Regions from separate parts of the Lysinibacillus sp. FSL P4-0201 genome, predicted to be linked through region 1. Evidence: predicted binding sites of a transcription regulator. Region 1 holds the regulator's gene; the other holds the start of a gene.
What was found. Region 1 encodes NrdR, which represses ribonucleotide reductase genes. Its sites were predicted from a motif close to AACACNATATATNGTGTT; they were not measured.
Positions count from the first base shown of each region.

Region 2: a site for NrdR is predicted at 2,987-3,004, ahead of MKY76_RS14960 (vitamin B12-dependent ribonucleotide reductase). Genes of this name have one in related genera too.

Region 1 is NZ_CP151995.1:3,381,113-3,386,786, forward strand. It holds gene dnaI (primosomal protein DnaI) at 1-881, opposite strand, end outside; gene MKY76_RS16960 (DnaD domain protein) at 909-2,273, opposite strand; gene nrdR (transcriptional regulator NrdR) at 2,290-2,760, opposite strand; gene MKY76_RS16970 (glyceraldehyde-3-phosphate dehydrogenase) at 2,948-3,970, opposite strand; gene coaE (dephospho-CoA kinase) at 4,174-4,770, opposite strand; gene mutM (bifunctional DNA-formamidopyrimidine glycosylase/DNA-(apurinic or apyrimidinic site) lyase) at 4,784-5,656, opposite strand; gene polA (DNA polymerase I) at 5,669-5,674, opposite strand, start outside.
Region 2 is NZ_CP151995.1:2,969,573-2,975,246, reverse strand. It holds gene MKY76_RS14975 (amino acid permease) at 1-681, opposite strand, end outside; glycine riboswitch at 834-910, opposite strand; gene MKY76_RS14970 (rhodanese-like domain-containing protein) at 1,434-1,820, opposite strand; gene MKY76_RS14965 (biotin/lipoate A/B protein ligase family protein) at 2,084-2,863, shown strand; gene MKY76_RS14960 (vitamin B12-dependent ribonucleotide reductase) at 3,064-5,634, shown strand.

The DNA of each region.
Region 1 (5,674 bases):
TTAATTCGCTCCATAATTCGTCCCGCTTTAACAACCTCAATATCACCTTTTTGTGACTGAGCTAAGTGATGCTCTAATTCTTCATAGTTAAAATTAGACGTAATAAAAGTTGGCAATTGTTCTGCCATCCGATAATGGAAAATAGTCCCCAAAATTTCATCACGTGTCCAGGCAGTCATTGTCTCCGCGCCTAAATCATCTAGCATTAAGACAGGAGCCTTTTTAATATAATCAATTTTCTCATTCAATGTATTATCGCCAATGGCATTTTTCATTTCTCGTAAAAATTCTGGAACGAAAACTACCACAGAGCGGATTTTAATAGAGGCTAATTCATTGGCCAATGCCCCAAGTACAAAGGATTTCCCTACACCGAATTTACCATATAGGTAAAAACCTTTTGCAGGTAATTGACCAGTTTCTTTTGTTATTTTAACAAATTGAGCTGCTTTTTGTGCAATCGCCACACGTGATTCATCATCAATACTTAAATCATGAATTGTTGCTTGTAGCACATCTTTGGGCATATGCATACTTGCAATCATATTCGCAACATCTCGGCGTTCTTCTTCCCTAATCTTTTGCTCACAGCGCACATAGTCCATTTCAATAGAATTCCGAACAACCCTTAATGTCGGGATGAATCCTTTTAAATAGTTTGTACAATGTTCGGTATTATCACACCCACAGCACTCAGTAGATTGACTAATAAACTCATGCAGTTTAGGTAAATTTCGCTCAACATTGTCATAGTTTAATTCATCTGCATGCTGCGCTAAAAATTCCTGCACATGCGGGTGCTCTAAAATTTCACGTCGCATGGCTTCATAGCGTTCTTGGAACGAGGGTACATTAATTGCTCGCTTTAGTGGTCCATTTATAGGTTCGATTACTGCTCACCTTCTTTACTATTCGCTTTTTCCTAGCATCTCTAATATTTTTTGTCGCTCTTTTTCAAAATCTATAGTACTAGAGGTAGATTCCTCTTGATTGTCATTTCGTTTATAGAACCATTCAGGCACTTTTTCTTCACGTTGATATCTTGAACGTCCTTTAGTCTGTTGACTCGTTTTATTGGACGTTTGCGGCTTGTTTTTCCAAGCTGTATATTTATCATGCTCTTGACGTGCAAGTTCCATTGCTTCCTTAGCGGTCTGGACATTTTTTCGTACCCAATGATCAGCAATCGTTTCCACATATTTTTTAGGGAGCTTCATATCTGTTGTTAGCATAACGTATTCTAACAATGCATTAACCACTCCAATTGGCATGCCATGTTGAACGATTAAATTTTCTGCAAGTTGGACTGAGGTTTGTAATGGTTCTTTACCATTATTTATATCTCTTAAAACTTGGACAGGTGCCGTTGTTTCTAAATAGTGTTGAAGTTCCTGATCCTTGGTTTTTTGTCCCGCTTCTGCTACTGGTAGAGGATCGGTGACACGGGCAAGTTTTGGCGGCTCCTTGGATACGGTTAATTTATAAAAATCAGCAGCAGCCTTTCGTAAACGTTCCTGAGAAATTCCTAAATCATCATCTAAAGCAAGTATGACTACTTTTTGCATATCAAGGGCTGTTAAATGATATAAAAATGCCAACTTGGCTATAGCTTCACGCACTTCAAATGTCAACAAACTGGAAGGTACCAATTGCTCAGACAAACCAGCTTGCAATAAATCAAAATCGAATTGCTCCAAATAAAAAGGATATACTTTTTGTTGTTTATCCTTATGACTCGTATCCACTTGTAAATCTGATGGGATATTGGCATGAACAGGCTTATAGACATCAATAAAAGCACGAGATACATCCTTAAACGCCGAGTCCTTTACAGGTGACATAAAGCGCTGACGTAAGTTGCGATAAGCCTGCTCTCCAATTTTACTAAACAAAAACATCGACAGCAGCGGGTCTTTCATAAAGCTATCTGCATCTAATGGGCGCTGTAGCTCATATAAAAAACTACGCTCACCAGCATTTTCTTTTTTCCATGTACGCAGCAAACCAATAGCTTCTAAAGCAATACGAGCCTCAAACACTTTACCAATTGGTAGCCCTAGCACATTCATTAAATAATAATGTGTCATTTGCTGCTTTGGCATTTGCTCTGCTTCTGCCCATAATGTTAAATAGAGGCTAACTGGCTCTGATCCCGTTAATGGTTGATAAAATAATGTAACTAATTGACGCTCTTGTGTAGAAAATGCATGAGGTAGACGAATGTCGAAAGGATCGCCAGGCTGCAATTCCTTATATAAATGAATCAACGTCATTCATCCTCTCTGTTTGCTATGATTTCTTCTCCGTTTGACGTTGAATAATGTCCTTTATTTCTTCAATAAAGACATTGATATCTTTAAACTGACGGTAGACCGACGCAAAACGCACATAGGCAACCTCATCAATTTTGGCTAAGCGGTCCATGACCATTTCGCCAACATCTTCTGAGCGTACTTCCGAATTTCCAATACGACGAAGATCTTTTTCAATGGACAGAACAAGTTCCTCCAGCACATCAAGTGCCACTGGACGTTTTTCACAAGCACGAATAAGCCCACGAAGTACCTTCTCACGGCTAAACTCTTCTCGTGAACCTTCCTTTTTCACAACGACTAATGGCGTCTCTTCAATTTTTTCAAACGTTGTAAAACGGAAGCCACATGACTCACATTCACGACGTCTACGAATTTCTTTATTATCATCTACTGGCCTCGAATCCACAACACGCGTTCCGTTAAATTGGCAAGATGGACATCTCATATATTTACTCTCCTGGTTTACAACAATTTAATATATCTATTATAACAAATTTCCTACATGTAAGAAAAGTGCATTCACGTTTGTGGGCTCATGATAAATCTAAAGCACCTGAAGTACAAGAAAAGTTTCTGTAAAAAAAGAGCACATTGAAACCTTTTCGATTTCAATGTGCTATCTATAGAAATTATTACGCGTTTACCGTTTCTAAAGCATTTGCCACTTTTTTCACAAGGTCAACAACGCGTGCAGAGTAGCCCCACTCGTTATCATACCAAGCAAGTACTTTTACTTTGCGGTTGCCTAACACCATTGTAGAAAGTCCATCAACTGTTGAAGAATAAGTTGTTGTATTGTAATCAGAAGATACTAATGGCTCAACAGAGAAATTAAGGATACCCTTCATTGGACCTTCTGTTGCCGCTTTTACAAATGCTGCATTAACTGCATCAACTGTTACATCTGTATTTAAATCTACTACAAGGTCAACTAAAGACACGTTTGGTGTTGGAACACGAAGTGCCATACCATGAATTTTACCTTCTAATTCAGGTAACACTAATTTTAATGCTTTCGCTGCACCTGTAGATGTTGGGATAATGGATTGGGCGCATCCACGTGCACGACGTAGATCTTTATGCGGATTGTCTAAGTTCTTTTGGTCATTTGTATAAGCATGAACTGTTGTCATTAAACCATTCTCAATACCAAACGTGTCATTCAATACTTTTGCTACTGGCGCTAAGCAGTTTGTTGTACAAGAAGCATTTGAAATAACATCATGTTTCGCAATATCCAATTTGTCATCATTTACACCTAAAACAATTGTGACATCCTCGTTTTTACCTGGTGCTGTTAAAATTACTTTTTTCGCGCCAGCTGCTAAGTGCATCGCTGCTTTATCACGCTCATTAAATTTTCCTGTAGCTTCAATAACGATATCTACACCCATTGTAGACCAAGGTAATTTTAAAGGATCACGTTCACTAATAATTTGAACTCGTTTACCATTTACAACTAAAGCATCGCCTGCTGGTTCTACCGTACCTTCAAATGTTCCGTGATTTGTGTCATACTTAATCAAATGTGCTAACGTTTCTGCAGGATAGCTAGCGTTAATTGCAACGATGTTTAAATCTTGTTGTACGATAGCCTGGCGGAAAACCATACGTCCGATACGCCCGAAACCATTAATAGCAATTGATACTGTCATTTATAATATCCTCCTGTGAGTACATACTCAGATTAATTAATTATATACTTTATGGTGATTAGTATAACACAATTTTAAAAAAGATGAACATTATATATTGAGAATATAAAAGTTCTTATTTTCTGAAAAATTATTCTTTATTATGGCGTTTCCCCATAAAAAAATGCGTAGCAAGGTCGGCTTGCTACGCATTATAAAAGAACTCATGAAATAACATCCCAATAATGCAGGATTTTTTTTAATTGTTCTTCTGTACTTTCTATATTTTCATTATTATAAATGACCGCATGTGCACCCTTTTCTTTGACAGACATCGGCAGTTGAGAGTGCATACGTGCCAATGCATCTTCTTTAGATAAATTATTACGTTCCATTAAACGTCGAAGCTGAACTTCTTCACTGACCGATACCACAATGATACGTTCCACAAAATGTTGAAGCTTACTCTCAAATAACAAAGGAATGTCCATCACAACATGTTCATGTCCTGCTTCTAAATAAGCATCACGCTGACGTAACATTTCTTTTCTGATTGCTGGATGCATGATATCATTTAACGTTTTGCGTTTGGCAGGCTCATGAAATATGATATCTCCCAGCATAGTTCGATTTAAATTGCCGTCCTCAAGCAAGATAGCTTGTCCGAAGCTTTCAGCAATCAATGCTAATGTCTCAGTTCCAGGTTCTACGACATCTCGTGCTACAACATCTGCATCAACAATCGGTAAACCCAGTTCGCTCATCATTTTAGCTACTGTACTTTTTCCACTTGCAATACTTCCTGTTAGTCCGATAATCATTGCTAAATCCCCTTTAATGTTGACAATTTGGGCAATAGACAGAGGTACGCCCTCCAATTGTCATTTGACTTGTTGCCGTTTCACATGCTGGACATACCTTTTTCCCATACATTTTTAATCGATTCTGCATACTCCCTGCTTCCCCATTAATATTCCGATAATCAGAAATAGTTGAACCACCCGCTTCAATGCTTTGACGTAGGACAGCAACAATCTCCTCAAATAATGCTCGCTTCCGCTTTTCACTAATGCGGCTCATTTTGCGTGCAGGGTGAATTTTCTGAGCAAACAATGCCTCTGTTGCATAAATATTGCCACAGCCCGAAATGACTTGCCCATCCATAATTACTTCTTTTACGGCTTTATTTTCATATTTCGGTAGCTTAGATTTTGTTATAAAAAAATCACATGCATGCTCATCAAATGGCTCTGGTGCCATTTTTGTCAATGGCGCATGATCTTCGATTTTTGTCAGAAAACGAAGTTCACCGAATCGACGAATATCCGAATAAATCAAGTATCCCCCATCTGCCATTTCAAATGTCGCATGGATATGCTTTTGAAATTTCGCCTCATTGATTTCTTCGGGTGAATTCACAACAAACCAAGCACCTGTCATCCCTAAGTGACTAACAAGAACATATGGAACATCATCCTTCAGCAAATGAAAGAAAATATATTTTGCTCTTCGTTCAATTTTGGTAATGGTCATCTGGGACAAAGTACTTTCAAATGCATCAGGCGCTGCTTGTTTGACAATACATTGTTTACCCTCACTAAAAGAGAAATGTACTCGTTCAGAAAGCTGAACCTGTTGAATGGTACGTCCTTCAACTGTTGGCTTCAATGCCTGGACGACACCCTCTACCTCTGGTAATTCAGGCATTTGAATCCCTCCTTATTT
Region 2 (5,674 bases), 410 kb from region 1:
TTGAGGATCTGCTGTTTCAGCTGCTGAAACCCCCACTAATTCCACACCAACAAATGCAAAGACAACCATTTGGAAGGCCATTAAAAAGCCGTATATTCCATTTGGGAACAAGCCTCCATGTGCCCACAGGTTTTCAACAGATACTGCTCCTGAGCTAGTTTGGAAGCCAGTTACTAGCATAATAAGACCAATAATAATAAGTGCTACAATTGTAATAACTTTAATAATAGCGAACCAAAATTCTAGCTCACCAAAAAGCTTAACAGTTAATAGATTTAGTAGTAATAACAATACGAGGCAACCAATGGCTGGCACCCATTGTGGGATATCAAACCAATATTGTGTATAAACCCCCACCGCAATAATGTCTGCCATCGCCGTCATAATCCAACAGAACCAGTATGTCCAACCTGTGATATAACCTGCCCAAGGCCCTATGTATTCGGATGCAAAATCCGTAAATGAAGTGTAGCCTGCATTGGATAGTAACAATTCACCTAAGGCACGCATCACAAAAAATAGCGCTGTCCCTACAATTAAGTAGGCTAGGATGATCGAAGGCCCTGCTAAGGCAATAGCTTTTCCAGAGCCTAAAAATAAACCAGTCCCAATTGTTCCACCAATGGCAATAAGCTGTACATGGCGATTTTTTAAATCTCGTTTTAATTGTTGCTGTTCCACGTTAATCCCCCTCAAAGATGCATAAAAAACTATGACTGGAAAAATAAAAAGAGACTAGTTGTGACACTAGTCTCGGAAAAACGTCAGAATAACAAATACCATTTATTCGCAGATGTCTACATGAAATAGTGTAGCATCGCTTATAAAAGCTGTATTACTCCTCTGTCCTTTTGCCTGAGATAGTGAACCCTTCGGCGACGCAATGTGCGCTCTCTCCAGAACTGCTCCTGCTATAGTTTGATCCATAGCATTCATAGCTTATTAACTTGATAATCAATTATTATTGTAAGATATTATACATCCTAACAGTGCTTCTAAAATTATTCAACAATAAATTTTAACTATTTTCAGAAAAATAGAAGAATAGGGTTCGTAACTGGCATATCTCTAACGAAAAATAGTATTTTTGGTCATACAAAGTGTTTCGTGAAGGAGTTTTTAAATATGAGGTGGTTTATTGGAAGATTGCTCAACGTAGCTTTCGAAGTGCTCAAACATAAGTGAAAACCGCTCCAAAAAGACATCAAAGCGCTCATTTTTATGAGGCCCCGACTAAGTAGCGAACTCTTTCAAAGTAGATTTTGTATCAAATAAGGGGACTATAATGCGTTTTGTTGCTTTTCTTTTTTATTTTAATGACATGAAGCTTGTACAGCATCATTTGAAATAGATATAATATAGTAGAAACTCTGAATTTTTTAAAAAAGAAGTCGTCTCATAGTACTTTGAGACGACTTTTTTTGATGAGAGTATTAATATTTTTTTGCTTTTATTTTACCTGTCCAAGTTTTGAAACCACCTTGAAGTTGGTAAATTTGGTTGTACCCACGTTTTTTAAGAAATAGTGCAGCACGTGAGCTACGGCCTGTATTTTGACAGTATAGATATACTGGTAAATCTGGGCGGATTTCTTTATAACGTTGACGTAGTGTTGTCGAAGGCACATTTCGTGCACCAAGAATGTGACCAGCATCAAATTCTTTTTGCTCACGAACATCGATCAGCTGGGCTTTACGATAGCCTTCTATGAATTGCTCTTGTGTTAGGTTGGTTACGGCTTTTTTGAGTCGTAGTGCATTAATTCCGATATATGCAATTGTGACTACTAAAACGACACCGATTGTGATAAGTATGTCCAAGATTTTCTTACCCCTTTCTATCTTCTCTATTATTATAAAAGATGCGCTAGCGATAGTCCAATGAGTTTGATAAAATTAACTAGGTTGTAGCGAAATCACTTTTTTCGTTACACAAGCAATCGTTCGCAATTTGAACTGTAGTATAATATTCGTTAAAGTTGACCCACAGGTGGGGCCTGATGGATCATTTTATATTTGTAGGAGATGAGCATATGACAACTTGGTATTTTTTAAATTCAGGGAAATGTAGTCCTTCTTTTAATATGGCACTAGATGAAGCCTTACTTGATTGGCATAGTGAGGGGTTAATTCCACCAGTAATTCGTTTCTACGAGTGGGAGCCTGCGACATTATCCATTGGTTATTTTCAACAAGCTAAAAGAGATATTAATTTAGATGCTGTGCGTGAACAAGGCTTAGGTTTTGTACGTCGACCAACTGGTGGACGAGCTGTCCTACATGAACATGAGCTAACTTATAGTGTTATTGTGACGGAAAGCTATCCGAATATGCCAGAATCTGTGACAGAGGCATATCGTGTGTTAAGTGAGGGAATCTTGCAAGGTTTCCATAACCTAGGTATGGATGCCTATTTTAGTGTACCTGATACAGAGGAGAAAAGAGCGGACCTGAAGAGTCCAAAAAGTGCTGTTTGCTTTGATGCACCAAGTTGGTATGAACTTGTCGTAGAAGGGAAAAAAATAGCTGGAAGTGCTCAAACACGTCAAAAGGGTGTCATTTTACAGCATGGCGCCATTTTATTAGATTTGGATCAAGAGAAATTATTATCCGTATTTAATTTCTCCAGTGAAGAAGCGAAGAATCGTATGCGTAGAAAGCTACCAGAAAAGGCTGTTGCCATCAACAGTCTTGTAAAAGAGCCAGTGACAGTTGAACAATGTGTGACAGCTTTTAGAGATGGCTTTGCAAAATCGTTGCAAATTGAATTAAAACCATTTACACTTTCTGAGGAGCAATTAGAATATGTCCAAGCTTTAGAAGAAAAAAAATATGCTTCAGATGAGTGGAACTTTAAAAAGTAAAAAATGGTATGAAAAAAATATTTTTTAACGTTCAATCCTAGTCATAACAAGTAGTTCTGAATCTATTAAAAAAAGCAAGAGTTGAATTAAAAAACTATATATAGTATCTTTTTTAAAGACATATACACAATATGTAGTGTTTAACGACACAAGATATTGTGTATTTATTTTGTAATGAAGAAAACAAGGGAGGCTAAACGATGGTACTCACAAATCATCAACCCGAAGTAAACAATCAATTTGAACAGTTAAACAAAGATATTGAACAATTCCCGCAGGTACACCCCGTAACATCTGATATGCATATTACACACAAAGGTGTATCAAGACTTGTCATGATCGATCGCTATTCGTTTAAAGACACAGAAAAGAAAACATTGAAAGCCGGCGACTTTGTTGTATTAACGGTAAAAGCTGATCCGAAATTTCCTGCACGTGGTTTAGGGACAATTCAAAAATTGGACATGTCTACAAAAACAGCAGAGATTTTGATTGAAGAGGATTATCGTAGCGCATTAGACGATCCGCAAGAGCAAGAAACGGGTGTGATTACGCGTTCAATTGACGTGTTAGAAAAGCCTCTTGAGATATTTTATGAACAAATTGCAAAACGAAATGCAACGGGCCTTGCCGCTGTTGAAAAAACACCAGAAAAACGTCAAGAATGGTTTGAAAAATTTTATGAGCAATTAGTATCCTTGAAATTCATTCCAGCTGGACGAGTGATTTATGGAGCTGGTTCTGAAACAGATGTAACTTTCTTTAACTGTTACGTGATGCCATTTGTCGCTGACTCTCGTGAAGGTATCAGTGATCACCGTAAGCAAGTAATGGAGATTATGAGCCGTGGTGGCGGTGTAGGAACAAATGGTTCAACATTACGTCCACGCAACACATTAGCTCGTGGTGTAAACGGTAAATCATCTGGTTCTGTTTCCTGGTTAGATGATATTGCTAAATTGACACATCTTGTGGAGCAAGGTGGATCACGTCGTGGCGCACAAATGATTATGCTAGCAGATTGGCATCCAGATATTGTGGAGTTTATTATTTCCAAAATGCAAAATCCACGTATTCTGCGTTACCTGATCGAAAATACAACGGATGAAACAATCATCCGTCTAGCCAAAGAAAAATTAAACTTCAAGCCACTTTCTATGCAAGAAGAAGCGATGTATCAAGGCATCGTGAATTATAAAAACATTGAAGGCTTAGGTGGATTTGATACAGCTATCATTCGTGAGGCTGAAAATAAATTACGTGATGGTGGCACGTACACTGTTCATAACCCAGAGTTTTTAACAGGTGCCAACATTTCTGTGACATTAACAAAAGAATTTATGGAAGCAGTTGAAAAAGATGCTGACTTCGAGCTTCGTTTCCCAGCTGTTGAAGAATATACAAAGGAAGAAATGAGCGTTTACAACACGAAATGGCATGAAGTTGGTGATGTTCGTGAATGGGAGAAAATGGGCTATAAAGTCCGCACATACCGTACAATTAAAGCAAAAGAGTTATGGAATTTAATTAATGTATGTGCAACATACTCAGCAGAGCCAGGTATTTTCTTCATTGACAACGCCAATGACATGACAAATGCAAAGGCATACGGTCAAAGTGTTGTAGCGACGAACCCATGTGGCGAGCAACCACTTGCACCATATTCTGTGTGTAACTTAGCTGCTGTGAATTTAGCACAGTTTGCGAATAAAGAAAATCAATCAGTTGATTACGAAGCACTACGTGAAACAGTTCGTGTTGGTGTTCGTATGCAGGATAATGTGATTGATGCGACACCTTACTTCTTAGAAGAAAACCGTGTACAAGCTCTTGGTGAACGTCGTGTCGGATTAGGCGTTATGGGCTTAGCCGATTTGCTGATTTACTGTGAAAAAGAATACGGTTCAGAAGCAGGTAATGCGTTAGTCGATGAAATCTTTAAAACAATCGCTGAAACTGCGTATGAGGCGTCTACAGAGCTTGCGAAAGAGCGTGGTAGCTTCCCATTCTTAGTAGGTGCTACAGACGAAGAAACAGCTCGTTTACGTAAAGCCTTTACAGAGACAGGCTTTATGCAAAAAATGCCTGCTCATATCAAAGAGCAAATCTTAGCGACTGGAATCCGTAACTCACATTTATTAACGGTTGCACCAACAGGGTCAACAGGAACAATGGTAGGGGTAGCAACAGGTCTTGAGCCATACTTCTCCTTCACGTACTATCGTTCTGGTCGTCTAGGTAAATTCATTGAAGTAAAAGCTGAAATTGTCCAAGAATATCTGAACCGTCATCCAGAAGTAAATGAGCAAGAGCTTCCAGAATGGTTCGTTACAGCAATGGAGCTAAAACCAGAAGCGCATGCGGATGTGCAATGTATTATTCAAAAATGGATCGATTCATCTATTTCTAAAACTGTAAACGCACCAAAAGGCTATACAGTACAGCAAGTTGAAAAAGTGTACGAGCGACTATATAAAGGTGGCGCTAAGGGTGGTACGGTTTATGTTGACGGTAGCCGTGATTCACAAGTACTTACACTAAAAGCAGAAGAAAATGATATGGATCAACTTTCATTTGAAGAGGAATTGGTTGAAGAACATACAAAACGTCCAGTCGTATTAGTAGATACGATTCAAGCGTTAGAGTCAACAACTGTTATTGGCTCAGACGTTGGGAATACATGCCCAGTATGCCGTAAAGGCACAGTCGAAGAAATGGGCGGCTGTAATACATGTACAAACTGTGGCGCACAGTTGAAATGCGGTCTATAAATTAGATTTAATAACAGTTGTAACTTTTTACCCCTTTAGA